DNA from 2 places in the Lysinibacillus sp. NPDC093216 genome. Region 2 is predicted to be linked to the other one. Evidence: riboswitches for the same ligand, from Rfam matches in the RefSeq annotation. Region 2 holds a riboswitch; the other holds the start of a gene.
The links. Region 2 has a riboswitch for thiamine pyrophosphate ahead of thiM (hydroxyethylthiazole kinase). Riboswitches for the same ligand answer to the same signal wherever they lie in the genome.

Region 1 (8,180 bases), on a different contig from region 2:
GACCAAGATATATATAGCGCAAAAGAACGCGAAATTGCATTAGCAGAGAAAGCCGAGCGTCTTGTCATACTTGAACAACAATGTATCGATTTACGTGCTGAGCAAAATCGTAAAGAACAATCCTATCAGCAAGTGATGACAGAGCAGAAAAACACAGAAGCTCAGTTAAAAATAGCACAGGAAAAGTTTCACGTTGAAGAGGCGAAAGAACCTGAGCGTCAACACGTTCTACAACAGGAATTACAGCTACAAGCATTATTGCCGACATTCGAGGCGTATGAGAATAATCTGCAGCAAATGCAAATAACTGAACAATATGTTGCAACAGCAAAGCTAGCAGTAGTCGATAATAGTAAAATCGTAGAAACAGGACAAATGCAAGTTCAGCAATTAGCAAAAACAATTGAACAATATGAAAATCAACTTCAGCCATATGAAAGTTATTTAGAACAGCTACCGAAGCTAAAAGAGCAAGTATCGTTACTAGCGCAAGTTGAAAAATATACGAGAGCGGTTGCAACTGCAGAGCAGGATGTAGCCACTACTAATGTCCATTATCAAGAAAGTAAGCAGGCTCTTCAAAAGCTGGAGCAACAATGGATTGCGAGTCAGGCAAGTATTTTAGCACAGCAACTTAAGGACGGAGAGCCTTGTCCAGTGTGCGGTAGTACAACACATCTCGAAACACATCGTGAGCAATTAGAGATGATCGAATTAGCAGAGGTGGAGGCTTTACGAGGAAAGGCTAGTACTGATGAGCGCAAGTTTTTAGAAAAAGAAGCTTTATTGAACTCTACAAAGCATCTTCTACAAGAGGCGCTAGAACAGATAGAGACGAATGAGATTGATCAATCGAATCAAGCACAAATTGTAGCCTCCTTGCAAAACGTAGAGCAACAAATAACAATCTTAAAAGTAGTGAGCAATCAATTGTCTGATGTACGTATGCAACAAAAAGATCATCGTACACGAATGGAGCAGCTACAAGAAAAGCAATTAAAACTAGAGCAATATTTAGCTGAGAAGACAAAGGAATTGACTAAGGAACAAGCAATTGTGGAAGAGCAGCAAAAGCATATTCCAGAAAATCTTACGACGCTGCAAGCATTGAAACAGGCAATCGCTGATATAGGGTCACAAAAGGTTGCATTACAAACCGCGTGGAATATTAGCCAACAAAGTCTGCAATCTGCCAAGGAAGCAGCAAATAATGCTAGAATGACCGTAGAAATAGCGAAACAGGCATTTGAGGAATTAAAGCTGAAAATGGATGAAAAGCGCGAGCAATTTTCAGTAAGTATGACGGAAGCGGGCTTTGAAAACTATGAAGAATTTGCTACTGGGAAGCGAAGCATGCTGCAAATAGAAGCTTTACGGAAGGCTTGCAATGATTATGCACTACAAATCCACACATTACAGGTACAAATTACTGAGGGCGAGAAGCACCTTAAAGGGCAAGAGAAACAAGATTTAACGGTAATGGAAGAAAAGCTAGGGATGCTGCGTGTCACATATGAGGAAGCCTTCAAAGTATTGCAGCAAATGGAAGGATTTGCGAAGGCTTGTGTAGACTTTATCGAAAAAGTTGAGGAGACCGAACGGGAGATTCATTTACTTGAAAAAGAGGCAGGACGAGTGAAGGAGCTCTATGCAATGTTAAATGGACAGAATGCGAAAAAGCTGTCTTTTGAGCGTTATATTCAAATCAATTATTTAGATAAAATTACAGAGGCAGCAAATGTCCGGCTTTATCATTTATCCAACGGTCAATTTGAGCTACGACGTTCTGATCGCTTAGAAAAGCATGCTAAGCAAAGTGGGCTTGGACTAGATGTGTATGATGCTTATACAGATCAATTACGAGATGTGAAAACACTATCAGGGGGAGAAAAGTTTAATGCTTCTTTAAGTCTTGCCCTTGGGATGGCAGATGTCATTCAAAGCTTTCAAGGTAATATCCGCATTGAAACGATGTTTATTGATGAGGGCTTCGGTTCTCTCGATGAAGAAGCATTAAATAAGGCGATTGATACGCTTATTGATTTACAAGATTCCGGACGCATGATTGGAGTCATTTCACACGTTGCAGAGTTAAAAGCTACAATGCCTGCTGTGTTGCATGTTGAAAAAGCAATGAACGGTCACAGTCAAACATATTTTGAAGTGAAATAACAAAGAGGCGTATTTCTGTTTATATGGAAATACGCCTTTTTTGTTATTTTTTTGTTACGTTAGGATTTGTTCCTTTTTTTGCAGCGATTACTTTTTTGACAATCGGGATAACGATAGGTGCTAATTTTACAGCGGTTTTAACAACTTTAGATACTTTCACAAAATAACAGCTCCTTAAGTACTATCTGTTTAAGGAGAGGTTGAGATGAAACTTATCGGATCACGCGAACAGCCTGAACAATATTCCAAATAACGACTCCTAATGAAACGAGAATGTAAATTGCGAATGAAGCAAACCAAATGATAAGAAAATTATTACTACCGTCAAAATTGGTGTTGAATGATAAAGTTGAGAAGACAAAGACTGCAAAGAATATGATTCCGAATGCGACTGGAATTATATGCGAAATCAGTGCTCGAATAGAGTGCCTCTTTACGTCGCTATCTTTTGTAACAAAGTAAACGACTAATGGCACAATAAAGGGTGCGAATAAAATACTGAGATAACTAAAGGCAGATAAAATTTTTTGGTTCTCCATAGTAGTACCTCCTTTTTTAATATTTACGCATGAAAAACGATAAAGTTTCAAAAAAAAATGTGGAAGAGGTTGTAATCGTAACAGTGTTTGCGTACAATGAGGTTGTTCAATTAAATTAAGATGTAACGACCACAAGGGGAGCTGATGATGTCAGCTGAGACTGGGCACGTAATGCCTTGACTCTTCGAACCTGTAAGTTAACACTTGCGTAGGGATTGTGGATAGAAACCGACACTTTTACGATGTGAGGCTCTGTCCTGGCATCGTTTTTTTATCTTTATTGATGCCAGATAGGGACATATTTGCCAACTGATTTCTATTCCTGCTCTTGTATCCTACATCGGAACAAAGGAGAGAATATTTATGGACAATAAAAAACTTTTAATGCTTGTGGAGATTGCGATATTCGCAGCGATTGGCCTTGTACTAGATCAGGTTTCCTTTAAAGTATGGGCACAAGGCGGCTCTGTTAGTCTAGTGATGGTACCAATAATTTTAATAGCATTCCGCTGGGGCCTTATTCCTGGCCTGACAACGGGATTACTTATTGGTGTGATGCAAACAATGTTTGGCGCCTATATTATACATTGGCTACAAGGATTACTTGATTATGGTGTTGCCTTTACAGTAGTAGGCTTGGCGGCCGTTGTTCGCCGACCAGTGCTCGATGCTGCCAAAGATTTAAACAAAAAGAAAATGGCACTTTATATTATTGTAGGAACTGTATTAGCGGGCTTTTTACGTTATGCAGCACATACCATTGCGGGCGCTGTATTTTTCTCAGAGTATGCTGGCGATCAAAATGCGTGGATTTATTCAATCATCTACAATGGAACATATATGCTACCAGCAACGATTTTAACAGCGATTGTCGGTGTTCTACTATTTACAGCAGCACCTCAATTAATGCAACGAAAATCATAATTAGTATGCCCTTCACATAAGTGGAGGGTTTTATTATTATTGAAACTAGAACACCCACCTTTTATACCCTAAAAAGAATCCAAAAGGCGGAGGATTTTTAGAGCTAGATAGGGATGGCATTTGTTAAAACGTATCCATGGATATAGTTGATTGGAGTGGAGACTGGGCGACTCTTTGGGGATTAGCAATAGAGGAACGGAGGCTAAAACCATCACGTCCTGTGATAACGCCTTCGTGACCAACATCCTGTTGGCCTAAGCGGCTCATCGGACGCCCCCAGGAAGCTTTGCTCTGTGCGAAAGCGAAGCGACAGCAACAAATGTGTTTCTGTAGCGAAAGCAAAGCGTCAGCTACAAAGCGCCCAGTCGGAACGGAAATCAACCCCACGCTATAGTGAAGAGCCTGTTTTTCAGCACTTTACAATTCATGATGGCATATAATATTTAAAGCGTTTAGCGTTTTTTGTATAAAAAGTTATGTTATATTAATGAATAGACATTAGATGAAAGGGACGTTAAAAATGATTGTAAAAACGCAAGAAGAGATTGAAGCATTTAAAAAAATCGGCCGTATTTGTGCTGAAATTCGTGAGGCAATGAAGGCTGCTACAAAACCAGGTGTAACAACACTTGAATTAGATGAAATTGCAGGTCGTATGTTTGCAGAAGCAGGAGCAATTTCTGGACCTAAAGGGGAGTATGATTTCCCAGGATACACATGTATTAGTGTGAATGAGGAAGTCGCACATGGTATTCCAGGTAAACGTGTGATTAACGAGGGAGATATCGTAAATATTGATGTATCTGGTTCATTAAATGGCTATTTTGCTGATACGGGCATTTCATTTGTAGTTGGTGATGGCTATGAGGATAAAGAAAAGTTATGTCGCGTAGCTAAAAGTGCTTTCGACCGTGCGATGACAAAAGTAAAAGCTGGATCAAAATTAAACCAAATCGGTAAAGCTGTTGAGCGTGAAGCATATGCCAATGATTTAACAGTGATTATGAACCTAACAGGTCATGGTTTAGGTCGTTCTTTACACGATGAGCCAAATCATATTTTAAACTACTACGATGCTTGGGATTCAACAATTATGAAAGAAGGCATGGTGCTTGCAGTCGAGCCATTTATCTCAGCGAAAGCGGAGCATATTGTAGAGTCAGGTGATGGCTGGACATTCGTTACGCCAGACAAATCATTAGTTGCTCAAATCGAGCATTCAATTATCGTTACTAAAGACAAACCAATTATTTTAACTTCTCTAGATGAACAATAAAAAAGCTAAAAATCCTGCTAACCAATTTATTTTTGGTAGGCAGGATTTTTTTTAATAAATAATATACCGACAAGTAGCACTCCGCATAAAAACAAGGCTGCAGTTGTCACAAGTAGCTCATCAAAACCATTATGTAATGCGACCCCGATATAGGACCAGATAAATACACTTGGGTAGATAATATCAAAATAATGGAATCCAATATGTAGCGCTATTGCTGCTCCAACTGTTAGTAAAATAACTGCCCAAAGTGGATCACTAAGGCCAAGACCATTCCATTGATAAGATGTTAGCGTAAAGCTTACATTTGTCATTAGGCTAAATGTAACCCAGGCTAAATAAATCGAGAAGGGTATACGACCTGTGAGTGAATTATTGCTGAGAGGGTACGTTTTGTACAACTTAAATAAATACAGTACTAAAGCAAACGTACTGATAATTGACATGATAAATAGTTCGTGATGCCAAACAACAATTGCTAACGCCTGCATAATACATATGCTACTATAGAGAACAGTCTGTTGAATAGATGTCTTTTTTAGGTTCATGACTAACCAATAACCAAGTAACATGTAAACCACAATCCAAATCATATAACTAACATTAAACGGTGCAAATATTACTGGAAAACGATTTAAGATCTCTAAAAAAGAATGATCGTTTATTTTCATGAAATAGGATGAAAAGGTTAGGATGAGTGAGACAATAAAAGTTATTGTCATCAAAAAAAATCGAGGCATGTTTTCTCTCCCTTCGTGTTAAATTGTATAGGGAAAAGACAAATAAGTATAGGACTGTAACATTATATTTTCATTATAACGGAAATTTCCAACAATGTATCGTGTTGTTTCGTTAAAAATATCTACAATTTACCATTTGAATAGTTATTCATATATTTCTTTAGTACAATGAGAATATTCAAATGTAAGGAGTGAAGTTTTAATGACTCAAAATTTAAATGATCTAGATTTATCAGTTAAACTGGATAAGAAAATGTATAAAAAGAAATTAAAAGTACTCCAATATGAAATGTTAAATGCTCAACAGTTTTTATTAAAAAATAAAATTGGGTTAATTTTAGTTTTTGAAGGTATGGATGCTGCTGGCAAGGGAGGCGCTATTAAGCGTCTAATTGAACGTGCCGATCCACGTGGCTATGTCGTGCATCCAATTGCAGCACCTCAGCCTCATGAACTACGCTATAATTATTTACAACGTTTTTGGCGAAAGCTGCCACAGCATGGACAAATCGCTATTTTTGATCGCTCATGGTATGGTCGTGTATTAGTTGAGCGTATTGAAGGATTTGCAACAACAGAAGAGTGGTCTCGTGCATACGAAGAAATTAATAATTTTGAAAAGATTTTAACATCAGGAGATTATATTGTTATTAAGTTTTGGCTTCAAGTATCTGATGAGGAGCAGCTTAATCGTTTTAAAGAACGTGAAGAGGATCCGTATAAGTCTTGGAAGCTAACAGATGAAGATTGGCGAAATCGTGAAAAAACACCTCAGTATATAGAAGCTGCGAATGAAATGTTTGAGAAGACCGATAAGAAAAGTGCGCCATGGGTTCTAGTACCAGGTGACGATAAACAATATGCTCGTGTACAGGTGTTGCAAGAAACATTAGCACATATTGAACGTGAGGCAAAAAAACGTGGCCTTCATTTAACGAATGTATTAGGCAAAGCACATTTAGAAGATGCTGAATCATCTAGCCTTGAATTGCTAGAGGAGAAGCCTAAAAAACAAAAACAAAAAGTGAAATAATATTATGGATGCTGTAACAACAAGACGAGATGTTTTAGTTGTAGCAGCATCTTTTTTTACATACAATAAAGTAAAACTGCAATTAGTGGGTGTTTCTTCCATTGGTAAATGAGCTCAGGCATTAAAACGTATTGATAATTATCGGAAGGTTAGTGTGGAAAAATGGTGCTTAAAATTTGGAGATTATTAAGGAAAAAGGGTGAAAATGTGGTATCAATTCAAGGAGGGAAATGCTACATTCGCACATTTTATGAAAAAGATGCACAAAGTTTAACCGATCTCGTAAGTCGCAATAAATACTTTTGGTCTACACATGAACCGTTACAACGACCTGAATACTATACAATTAATGCTCAATATAAAAAAATTCAAGAATGCTTATACTTAATGGACTCAAAGAGGGAATTTACTTTTGGTATTTTTGAGCCGGGTACAAATAATCTAATAGGACATATCGCTCTTTATGCAGTAAAACGTTTACCGTATTCTAGTGCGTTTGTTGGTTATGCGATGGATGAAATTTATATTGGAAAAGGGATCGTCACAGAAGCAGTTAATATGGTCGTGCAATTTGCGTTCGAGCAAGTAGGCTTACATCGAGTAGAGGCTTATGTTTCAACACAAAATAATCCTTCTATCCGAGTCTTAGAAAAGGCTGGATTCCAGCGTGAGGGTCTTTTGAGAAAGCTGCTGTACATTAATGGTAAATGGGTGGATCATTATATGTATGCACGTTTAGAGGGTCAATAAAAAGAAGCGTCTATCTTTCAGAGTTTGAAGGATAGCTGCTTCTTTTTTTATTATTGTTTACTACCGTTTATGATTAAATCAAGGCGACCTGTATTTGGATCAATTACTAATCCATGAACAGGCACGTCTGTAACCATTAACGGGTGATTGCGAATTGTATCGACGCTTTTCTTTACACTTGTTGCTACGTCACCAAAGCCACGTAAAAACTCTTTTAAATCAAAACCTGAATATTCTATCGTGTCGATAGTCTCAGGGGTAATCCCTCTAGCAACCATTTTATTTAGCATTGCTTCTGGGTCAATTGCACTCATACCGCAGTCGTAATGTCCAACAACATACACCTCATCTGCTTGTAGTTCATAAACAGCTACAAGTAAACTACGCATAATTGCACCAAAAGGGTGACTAACTAATGCCCCAGCACTTTTAACGATCTTTACGTCGCCATTACGCAAATTCATAGCTTTGGGTAACAGTTCTACAAGTCGAGTATCCATACAAGATAACACAACGATGCGCTTATCAGGATACTTTGTTGTAATAAAAGGCTCATATTTTTTTTCTTGAACGAAATCTTCATTAAACTTAAGAATATCTTGTAACATTGTCATGAAAGATTGCTCCCTTCCTTACAGGAATTATTTTAGAGCAAAACTATAAATATGCAAACAATAATGACAATATTCACGCAATTTTTTGCGAAAAAAAAGAAGTTTAGTAATTTATTTAGCAAATCGAAATAA
Region 2 (8,180 bases):
TCTTGACGGAATAAGGAAACTGGCTGCTCTGTCAAATCAGCTGTAGCTGCAGCTATACGAATAAGTAGCTCATCAACTTCTACACCTGTTGCTTCTGTTTTTCCGTCTAATAAATTCATAACTGTTAATAGTAAATTTCCTGTACCTACTGCTGGATCTAAAATAGATATTTTTTCTGTTTCTAGACGCTCCGCAAATAGTTGCTCCACAAAATAACCAACTAATAACCCAAGAGTATCAGGTGTCATTTGGTGATTCGGCTGAGAACCTTTTCTCATCCCCTTTAAAACAGCAATTTGAATCGCTTTGCGCACATCTTCCTTTGTAGCACCTTCTTGTGAAAAATTAACTTCCCCATCTAGCCATGCCTCTAAGCCATCTAAAATACCTTCTAGCAATGTAACATTATGTTCTTTTTCTATTTTTTCAGCATGTTCATTTAGCATACCAAATAACTTTTCGATATTTTCCATACACAACTTCCTTTCACGCAGAAAAGAGCCGTGACAAAAACTTGTCACAGCCCCTTTGTCTAGTAATATCTTAGCCTAAAATCAATAAATTATGCTAGTGCTTTGACAGCTGCAATTGCCGCTTCATAGTTTGGATGGTCTGTTGCTTCAGGAACATATTCCACATATGTCACTTTGTCATTTGCATCCACAACAAACACCGCACGTGTTAGAAGGCGTAATTCTTGGATGTAGACACCATATGCTTCACCAAATGAAAGGTCACGGTGATCTGATACTGTTTGAACAGCATCAATGCCTGCTGCACCACACCAACGTTTTTGAGCAAATGGAAGGTCAACAGATACAGTATAGATAACTACATTGTCACCTAAGTTTGCTGCTTCTTCATTAAAACGACGTGTTTGTGCATCGCAAACACCAGTATCTAATGATGGTACAACGCTAAACAAACGAATTTTCCCCTCTGAATCTTTTAATGTAACAGGTGATAGATCATTCGCTAATACAGTAAAGTCTGGTGCTTTGTCTCCAACTTTTACTTCGTTACCTACAAGTGTTACTGGGCCATTTTTAAATGTTACTTGTGCCATATAAACGCCTCCTAATCTTCATATGTACATAATATTACTAAATAGAGGGAATTAATTGCAACTCAGACAACTTATCAAAAATAGTTTTGAAAAAATCATTTCGAACCTATTCATCCATATTTGATTTAGGTTGCATCATTTTCCAAGCTTATCTCTATAATGTAGGGTTGATTTCCGTTCCGGCTTGGCGCTTTCCTGGGGGCGTCCGATGAGCCGCTTCACTCGCGTTGCTCGCTCCAGGGTCTCGGGCCAACAAGAGGTTGGTCACGAAAGCGTTATCACAGGACGTGATGGTTTTAGCCTTCGTTCCTCTATTGCTAATCCCCAAGGAGTCGCCAAGCCTCCACTACAATCAACTTTATCCATGGTATACGTTATTATAAATGCATCCTAATTATTGGATCTTTTTCCCAACGAACTAACTATTAATCACCTCTATCATCACTAAAATAAAGAGCTGTCTCACCGTAATGAGACAGCTCTAGTCATTATTCTTCGTTATGTTTCTCTAGCTTTTCAGGTTCTGATTTTTCCTCTAGAGGTACAGATTCAACCTTTTCCTCTTTGATTGGCAAAGATGGTTGCACAATATCTTTTTCAATATATATTTTTTCATGAACGACTGTTGTATCCGCAAAAAAATCATGTATACCTTGATTGTTCGGTAGAATGCCTACAAGAATATAAAGTGGCATAAAAATGCTGTTGATGATACGCCCAATCCAATCACGGAATAACACGTCTGACCATGTCAGCTTCTCATGTTTTAATGAAATAACACGTAATCCTAATATCATTTTCCCTAATGTTTGCCCAAAAAATTTCGTCATTAATACGAAATAACTGTAATAAAGAATAGCGGATATAATCGAAATCGGTGCATACCACACTGTGTCAGATAATGACCAATCCATTAAATAAAATATTGGGTTAACGAGAATTCCACCTACTGCTGCAATAATAATTCCGTCTATGAAAAATGCCCAAAAACGCATCCAAAAGCCTGCCGTTTTCAACGCATAATTTTTATTCGTAATTGGCTTATCTATTAGGAACGTATTCTCCATAGAGGGTGAACCTTGCATAACAATATCATTGTTTGTCATTGTACTCCCTCCTTAGTTTTCGCCATATAAGTACATCATTTTTGGTGCTTTATATTCTGCCATAATTTTCATCAGCATTTTTTCCTCTGCTGAGGGACCAAACATGGATCCAATTTTCATCCCAACATATGATGGCCAACCACCCGTATCATATGAATACTCAAATAATTCTGCGTCCTCTAAACCAAAGTCTTTACGCATTGCAGTAATTGCTGCTTCCTCATCGCCAAGCTCATCTACTAAGCCCGATTCAAGAGCCTTCTTACCACTAAGAATTCGACCATCGGCGACTTTTTTCACATCTGCTTCAGACATATTACGGCCTTTTGCCACAATATGAACGAATTCCTGATAAGTTTCATTAATCATGTCTTGCATCATAGCACGCTCTTCCGCTGTCACTTCACGCATTGGGCTAAGCATATCTTTATGTTCACCAGATTTAAACGTTTCATATTTAATACCAACTTTTTCTGCTAACGCCTGATAATTAATAGATTGCATAATGACACCAATCGAACCTGTAATTGTATCACGTTGCGCAAATATTTTATCTGCTGGCGCTGAAATATAATAACCACCTGAAGCTGCCATCGAATCCATAGTTACATAGATTGGAATTTGTCGCTCTTCTTTAATTTTCATGAGTTTTTTATAGATTTCAGCTGATTCCTTTACACCGCCACCTGGTGAATTAACACTTAAGACGATACCTTCCACAGTCTCGTCATTTAAAATATTATCTAATTGATCTAAGAAAAATTGGTGATCATAAGAAACCGATTGCCAAAATGTACTTGAGCCAACATTTTGAATCGTTCCATCAACCTTTAAGTATGCAATACGTTTATCCATATCGCCACCTTCTTTAACCTTTTCCATTACAATTAAATCGTTTCCATCCATTAAGCTATCAAAATTACTAAAGAAATTCGATTTAAATATTGCAAAGATAGTGTTGATCCCTAATGAAAACACTAATAGTACACCTGCAATTATTAAAGCTGTCCACCTTTTACCATTCATATCTTTCCATCTCCTCATAACGTTATACGATTGATATCCTAATTTGTTTCATACTTATTGCAATAATATGGCTTATCACCATAACATAGGGGTTGATCTCTGTTCCGTTTTAACAAATATCACTCCTTAATTTAAGTAAATAACCAATACTATGCAAAAGCTTTAACCAATTTAACCAACTCAACCTATTCAACTTATACTACATTATCTAATATTAAAAAAAAATCAAAGTTCATAAAAAAAGCAGGAACTTTGATTTTCGACATTATTTCCTAGGAAATTAACGATGATTAATATAATGGATTTTTTCTTGCTCACGTAATTCGACACGGCGAATTTTGCCTGATGTAGTCTTTGGTAGCTCAGTAACAAACTCAATAGCACGAGGATATTTATAAGGGGCTGTTAAAGTTTTCACATGGCTTTGTAGTTTTTTAATAAGCGTTTCATCACCAACTACACCATCAGAGAGCACAACAAATGCCTTCACGAGATTTCCACGAATTTCATCTGGACTCGCGACTACGGCAGTTTCTTTTACCGCTGGATGCTTCAATAACGCATCTTCTACCTCAAATGGGCCTATCGTATATCCAGACGAAATAATAACATCATCCCCACGTCCTTCAAACCAAAAATAGCCATCTTCATCTTTATATGCACGATCTCCTGTAATATACCAATCGCCTCTAAATTGTAAATTTGTACGTTCGGGATCGTTTAAATATTTCTTAAATAACGCGGGTGATTCACAGTGTACAGCAATATCTCCAACTTCTCCAATTACAGTGGGATTTCCAATATCATTAATAATTTCAACAGTATTACCCGGAGTAGGCTTACCCATTGAGCCCATTCTAGCCTCCATCCCTACCATTGTTCCAACAAGTAATGTATTCTCTGTTTGTCCATAACCATCACGTACTTGTAAATTAAAGACTTCGGAAAATACTTTTATCACTTCACTATTTAAAGGTTCACCCGCTGACACAGCCTGACGTATCGTACTTAAATTAAAGTCTTGCAAATTTTCAAGACTTGCCATAAATCTGTATTCGGTCGGTGTGCAACACAGAATATTTATATTAAATTTTTCAAGCAATGCAAGGTATGTTGCCGCATCAAAGTGACCTTTGAAAACAAATGCTGTTGCACCACTTCCTAAAGTAGCAAGGAACGGAGTCCAAATCCATTTTTGCCATCCTGGTGCTGCTGTAGCCCAAACAATGTCACCTTCTTGTACACCTAACCAATTTGGAGCAGTAGTTCGCAAGTGCGCATAACCCCAGCTATGTGTATGAACCGCTGCCTTTGGATTGCCTGTTGTACCACTCGTATAAGCTAAAAATGCAATGTCTGTACTCTTAGTCGGCGTAGAACTTATGTAAGTCGTCGGTTGATTTTGCATTTTTTCAAGCAGCGGCTGCCAAGGTTCCTGTGCATGACCAATGACAAATTGCTGTATTTCTTGTAATTTCCCCACATTATCGAATTGTTCAATATAAGGCTCAAATGCTACAACGCCTTTTGCATCGGCATGATTGATTCGATATTCAATATCCTTAGTTCTCAGCATTTCTGAGCTAGGTATAATGATTAAGCCTGCCTTTAAGGCAGCAATATAGACGATATATGCTTCAACTGATCTGGGCACCATGACCAAAATAACATCACCTTTTTTTAAACCTTGAGATGTAAATACATGTGCTGCCTGGTTCGCCTTTTCAAGTAAAGCTCGATATGTTAAGTACTGAATTTCCTCATCTTCGTTATAAACTAATAATGCATTTTTAGTAGAATCCTGTGCATATTTTTCAATTTCCTCTGAAATGTTATACCATTCTGGTGCGATTAAATCTTCTCTTTTCATGGCAAATGCCCCCTTTTGTACGCTCATTATAAAACTCAATTTTTATCATTTTCAATGGAATTCACTCCAATTCATTAAAGTCGTGACAACTATCATGTTCTGCTATATGGCATCAGTCACGTATTAGTACTATCAATTTCGACTTAGCTTTAGTGCCGTTTTCGCAATGAAGAAAAAAACTCCCTATTGAACACGAGTGAATAATATGGTACATTTTGGTCAACTAAAAGCAAGATTGCAGGGGGACTCATTTAGAGTTGAGAAGGTAAAACCTGACCCTTTGAACCTGTTAGTTAATACTGACGTAGGGAGCAACTCACATCTATTTACTGATGAAAGGCTCTTTTGCGTGTTTTTTTCTACACGAAAAAGAGCCTTTTTTGCACGCTTACGTCCATCCAACAAGGAGGACTTAAAATGGTATTTCATACTATCCGTAAACAAAATCCACTTATTCATTGCATTACTAATTATGTTGTGGCTAATTTTCAAGCAAATGGCTTATTAGCAATAGGCGCTTCACCAGTTATGGCAGATGACAGTCATGAGGTTGAAGAAATGGTCGCAATTTCCTCAGGCTTATTGATAAATATCGGTACCCTTAACGAGCGAATGAAAGAATCAATGTTACTTGCTGGAAAAAAAGCAAATGCCCTTGGTATTCCCGTCATTTTAGATCCTGTTGCTGCAGGTGCAACAACTTACCGGAAACAAACGGTACAACAATTACTTGAGGAAATAAATTTTGCGGCTATTCGTTGTAATATCGGAGAGCTTGCAGCTATAGCCGATGTAGAATGGCAACAAAAAGGCGTAGATAGTGGGAGTGGTTCAATTTCTTTAGAAGTTGAGGCACAAAAAGTAGCTCAACTCTACGATTGTATTGTTATTGTGACCGGTGAAAAGGATTTTATTACTGATGGCGAACATCAGCAATGGGTTACAGGTGGAAATTTTCAAATGACAGAAGTTACTGGAACAGGTTGCTTATTGAGCGCCATTTGTTGTGCATCCTACGTCGCAGGAAATAAACCATTCGACCAATTGGTAGAAACATTATCGCTTTATAAAAAAGTGGCTGAACAAGCCGCTTCTTCTACTTCATACATTGGCGATTTTCAAATTGCAGTATTGAACGAACTACATCGCCTTTCCAAGGGTGGTGAACAATAATGCATATTGTAACAACAATTGCTGGTTCTGATAGTGGTGGCGGTGCAGGCATACAGGCTGATTTAAAAACATTTCAGGAATTAAAGGTGTTTGGAACGTCTGTTATTACAGCTTTAACCGCTCAGAATACACTTGGTGTATCGGATGTCTTACCAATTGAAGTTAGTTTTGTTGAGAAACAACTCCAAGCGCTAGTCGAGGATTTTTCAATAAGTGCCGTTAAAACCGGAATGCTGTTTTCCTCTGAAATAATTCAATCAATTGCACAGATTTTAGCTGAAAGAAATATTCCGCTTATAGTAGATCCTGTCATGATTGCAAAAGGCGGTGAAAGTTTATTACAGCAAGAAGCAATTGAGGTATTACGCAGTTGTTTGCTTCCTTTAGCAACAGTCGTAACACCGAACATTCCTGAGGCAGAAACCCTTTCTGGAAGGACAATCAATTCTTTAACAGATATTAAAGAAGCAGCTAAGGTCTTATTACTAATGGGCGTTCAATGCGTCATTATTAAAGGCGGTCATTTAGAGGATAAATGTTATGCTACTGATTATGTATTTTTCCAAGATGGTCGATCATTTTCCATGCAGTCCACTCGTATTGCAACAAAAAATACGCATGGTACAGGCTGTACGTTTTCCGCTGCATTAACTGCTTTTATTGGTCAGGGACTACCTTTAGAAGAAGCGATTGAGGAAGCTAAAAAATTTATTCAATTAGCAATAACTCATGATTTATCTATTGGTAATGGACATGGTCCTACAAATCATTTTGCTTATCAAAACTTGAAGGATTCCTGCGAGGTGATTATTCATGAAACGTGACGATCTACAGCTATATTTTATAATGGGTACAGGTAATGTTTTCAAACAAGAGCCATTAAACGTTTTAGAGAAAGCTCTGCAATCTGGAATTACTATGTTTCAATATCGTGAAAAAGGACCAAATACATTAACTGGGCAAGCATATGAAGATTTTGCTCGCAAATGTCAAAAGCTCTGTCAACAGTATGATGTTCCGTTTATCGTCAACGATGATGTCGAGCTAGCTATAAAACTTAGAGCGGACGGTATTCATATTGGGCAAGAGGATTTTCCTGTGTCGACGGTGCGTAATAAAATTGGCAATATGATTTTAGGTGTTTCTGTTCATTCACATGCTGAATTACAAACTGCTCTACAATATGGTGCTGATTATGTAGGAATTGGTCCGATTTTTTCAACCACTTCTAAAAGTGACGCCAATCCTCCTAGTGGGACTGATTTTTTACAGCAAGTTAGGATACAATATCCTGAACTCCCTATCGTTGCAATTGGAGGCATAAACTGCTCGAATGCTCCTACGGTATTTAAAGCAGGTGCGGATGGAATAGCAGTTATTTCTGCCATTTGCCAAAGTGAGGATATTTCAAATACAGTCTCTACATTTAAATCATTTGTAGGATAAAGTGAACGTTTTTACCCCACTGATTATTAGTCTTCACCAATCGGATTTTTACGGGCAGTTAGCCTCACCTATTTCTTTGCTCTCATTGAATTGAAATGGGAGGACCTAACGTTTCTCTTTTGATATAGATAAATTACTGCCCGTTAATACGGGATAAAAATTAAAAAATTTAAACAAACTAAAACCAGTGCCTTTTACGGTCACTGGTTTTAATTTTTTGCTGATTAAGCAATTATTGGTTGTTTGGCATACCTTTTAATTGTGATTCAGCCATTTGTACAAGACGTTTAGTGATTTCACCGCCAACGGAACCGTTAGCACGAGCTGAAGCGTCAGCTCCTAATTGAACACCAAATTCTTGTGCAATTTCGTATTTCATTTGATCTAGAGCGTACTCTACACCAGGTACTGCAAGTTTGTTTGAACTGCGATTTGTTGAAGTCATGTGTCTCTCACCTCCTTGTGAATATAGAATGTGCGATATTAGATTTTT

Region 1: it holds a riboswitch for thiamine pyrophosphate, as region 2 does, so the genes downstream of both, thiT (energy-coupled thiamine transporter ThiT) here and thiM (hydroxyethylthiazole kinase) in region 2, are expected to answer to the same signal.

The regions. Positions count from the first base shown of each region.
Region 1 covers NZ_JBNNVB010000013.1:35,872-44,051, reverse strand. The annotation lists gene ACQKOG_RS15145 (AAA family ATPase) at 1-2,172, shown strand, start outside; gene ACQKOG_RS15140 (DUF4870 domain-containing protein) at 2,385-2,711, opposite strand; TPP riboswitch at 2,836-2,944, shown strand; gene thiT (energy-coupled thiamine transporter ThiT) at 3,075-3,635, shown strand; gene ACQKOG_RS15130 (hypothetical protein) at 3,759-3,902, opposite strand; gene ACQKOG_RS15125 (hypothetical protein) at 3,929-4,075, shown strand; gene map (type I methionyl aminopeptidase) at 4,156-4,911, shown strand; gene ACQKOG_RS15115 (hypothetical protein) at 4,938-5,651, opposite strand; gene ACQKOG_RS15110 (polyphosphate kinase 2 family protein) at 5,854-6,684, shown strand; gene ACQKOG_RS15105 (GNAT family N-acetyltransferase) at 6,847-7,434, shown strand; gene ACQKOG_RS15100 (beta-class carbonic anhydrase) at 7,485-8,048, opposite strand.
Region 2 covers NZ_JBNNVB010000008.1:108,235-116,414, reverse strand. The annotation lists gene ACQKOG_RS11720 (class I SAM-dependent methyltransferase) at 1-473, opposite strand, end outside; gene tpx (thiol peroxidase) at 563-1,066, opposite strand; gene ACQKOG_RS11710 (hypothetical protein) at 1,275-1,460, shown strand; gene ACQKOG_RS11705 (RDD family protein) at 1,555-2,172, opposite strand; gene sppA (signal peptide peptidase SppA) at 2,185-3,198, opposite strand; gene mbcS (acyl-CoA synthetase MbcS) at 3,479-5,068, opposite strand; TPP riboswitch at 5,298-5,396, shown strand; gene thiM (hydroxyethylthiazole kinase) at 5,486-6,241, shown strand; gene thiD (bifunctional hydroxymethylpyrimidine kinase/phosphomethylpyrimidine kinase) at 6,241-7,065, shown strand; gene thiE (thiamine phosphate synthase) at 7,055-7,687, shown strand; gene ACQKOG_RS11675 (alpha/beta-type small acid-soluble spore protein) at 7,920-8,132, opposite strand.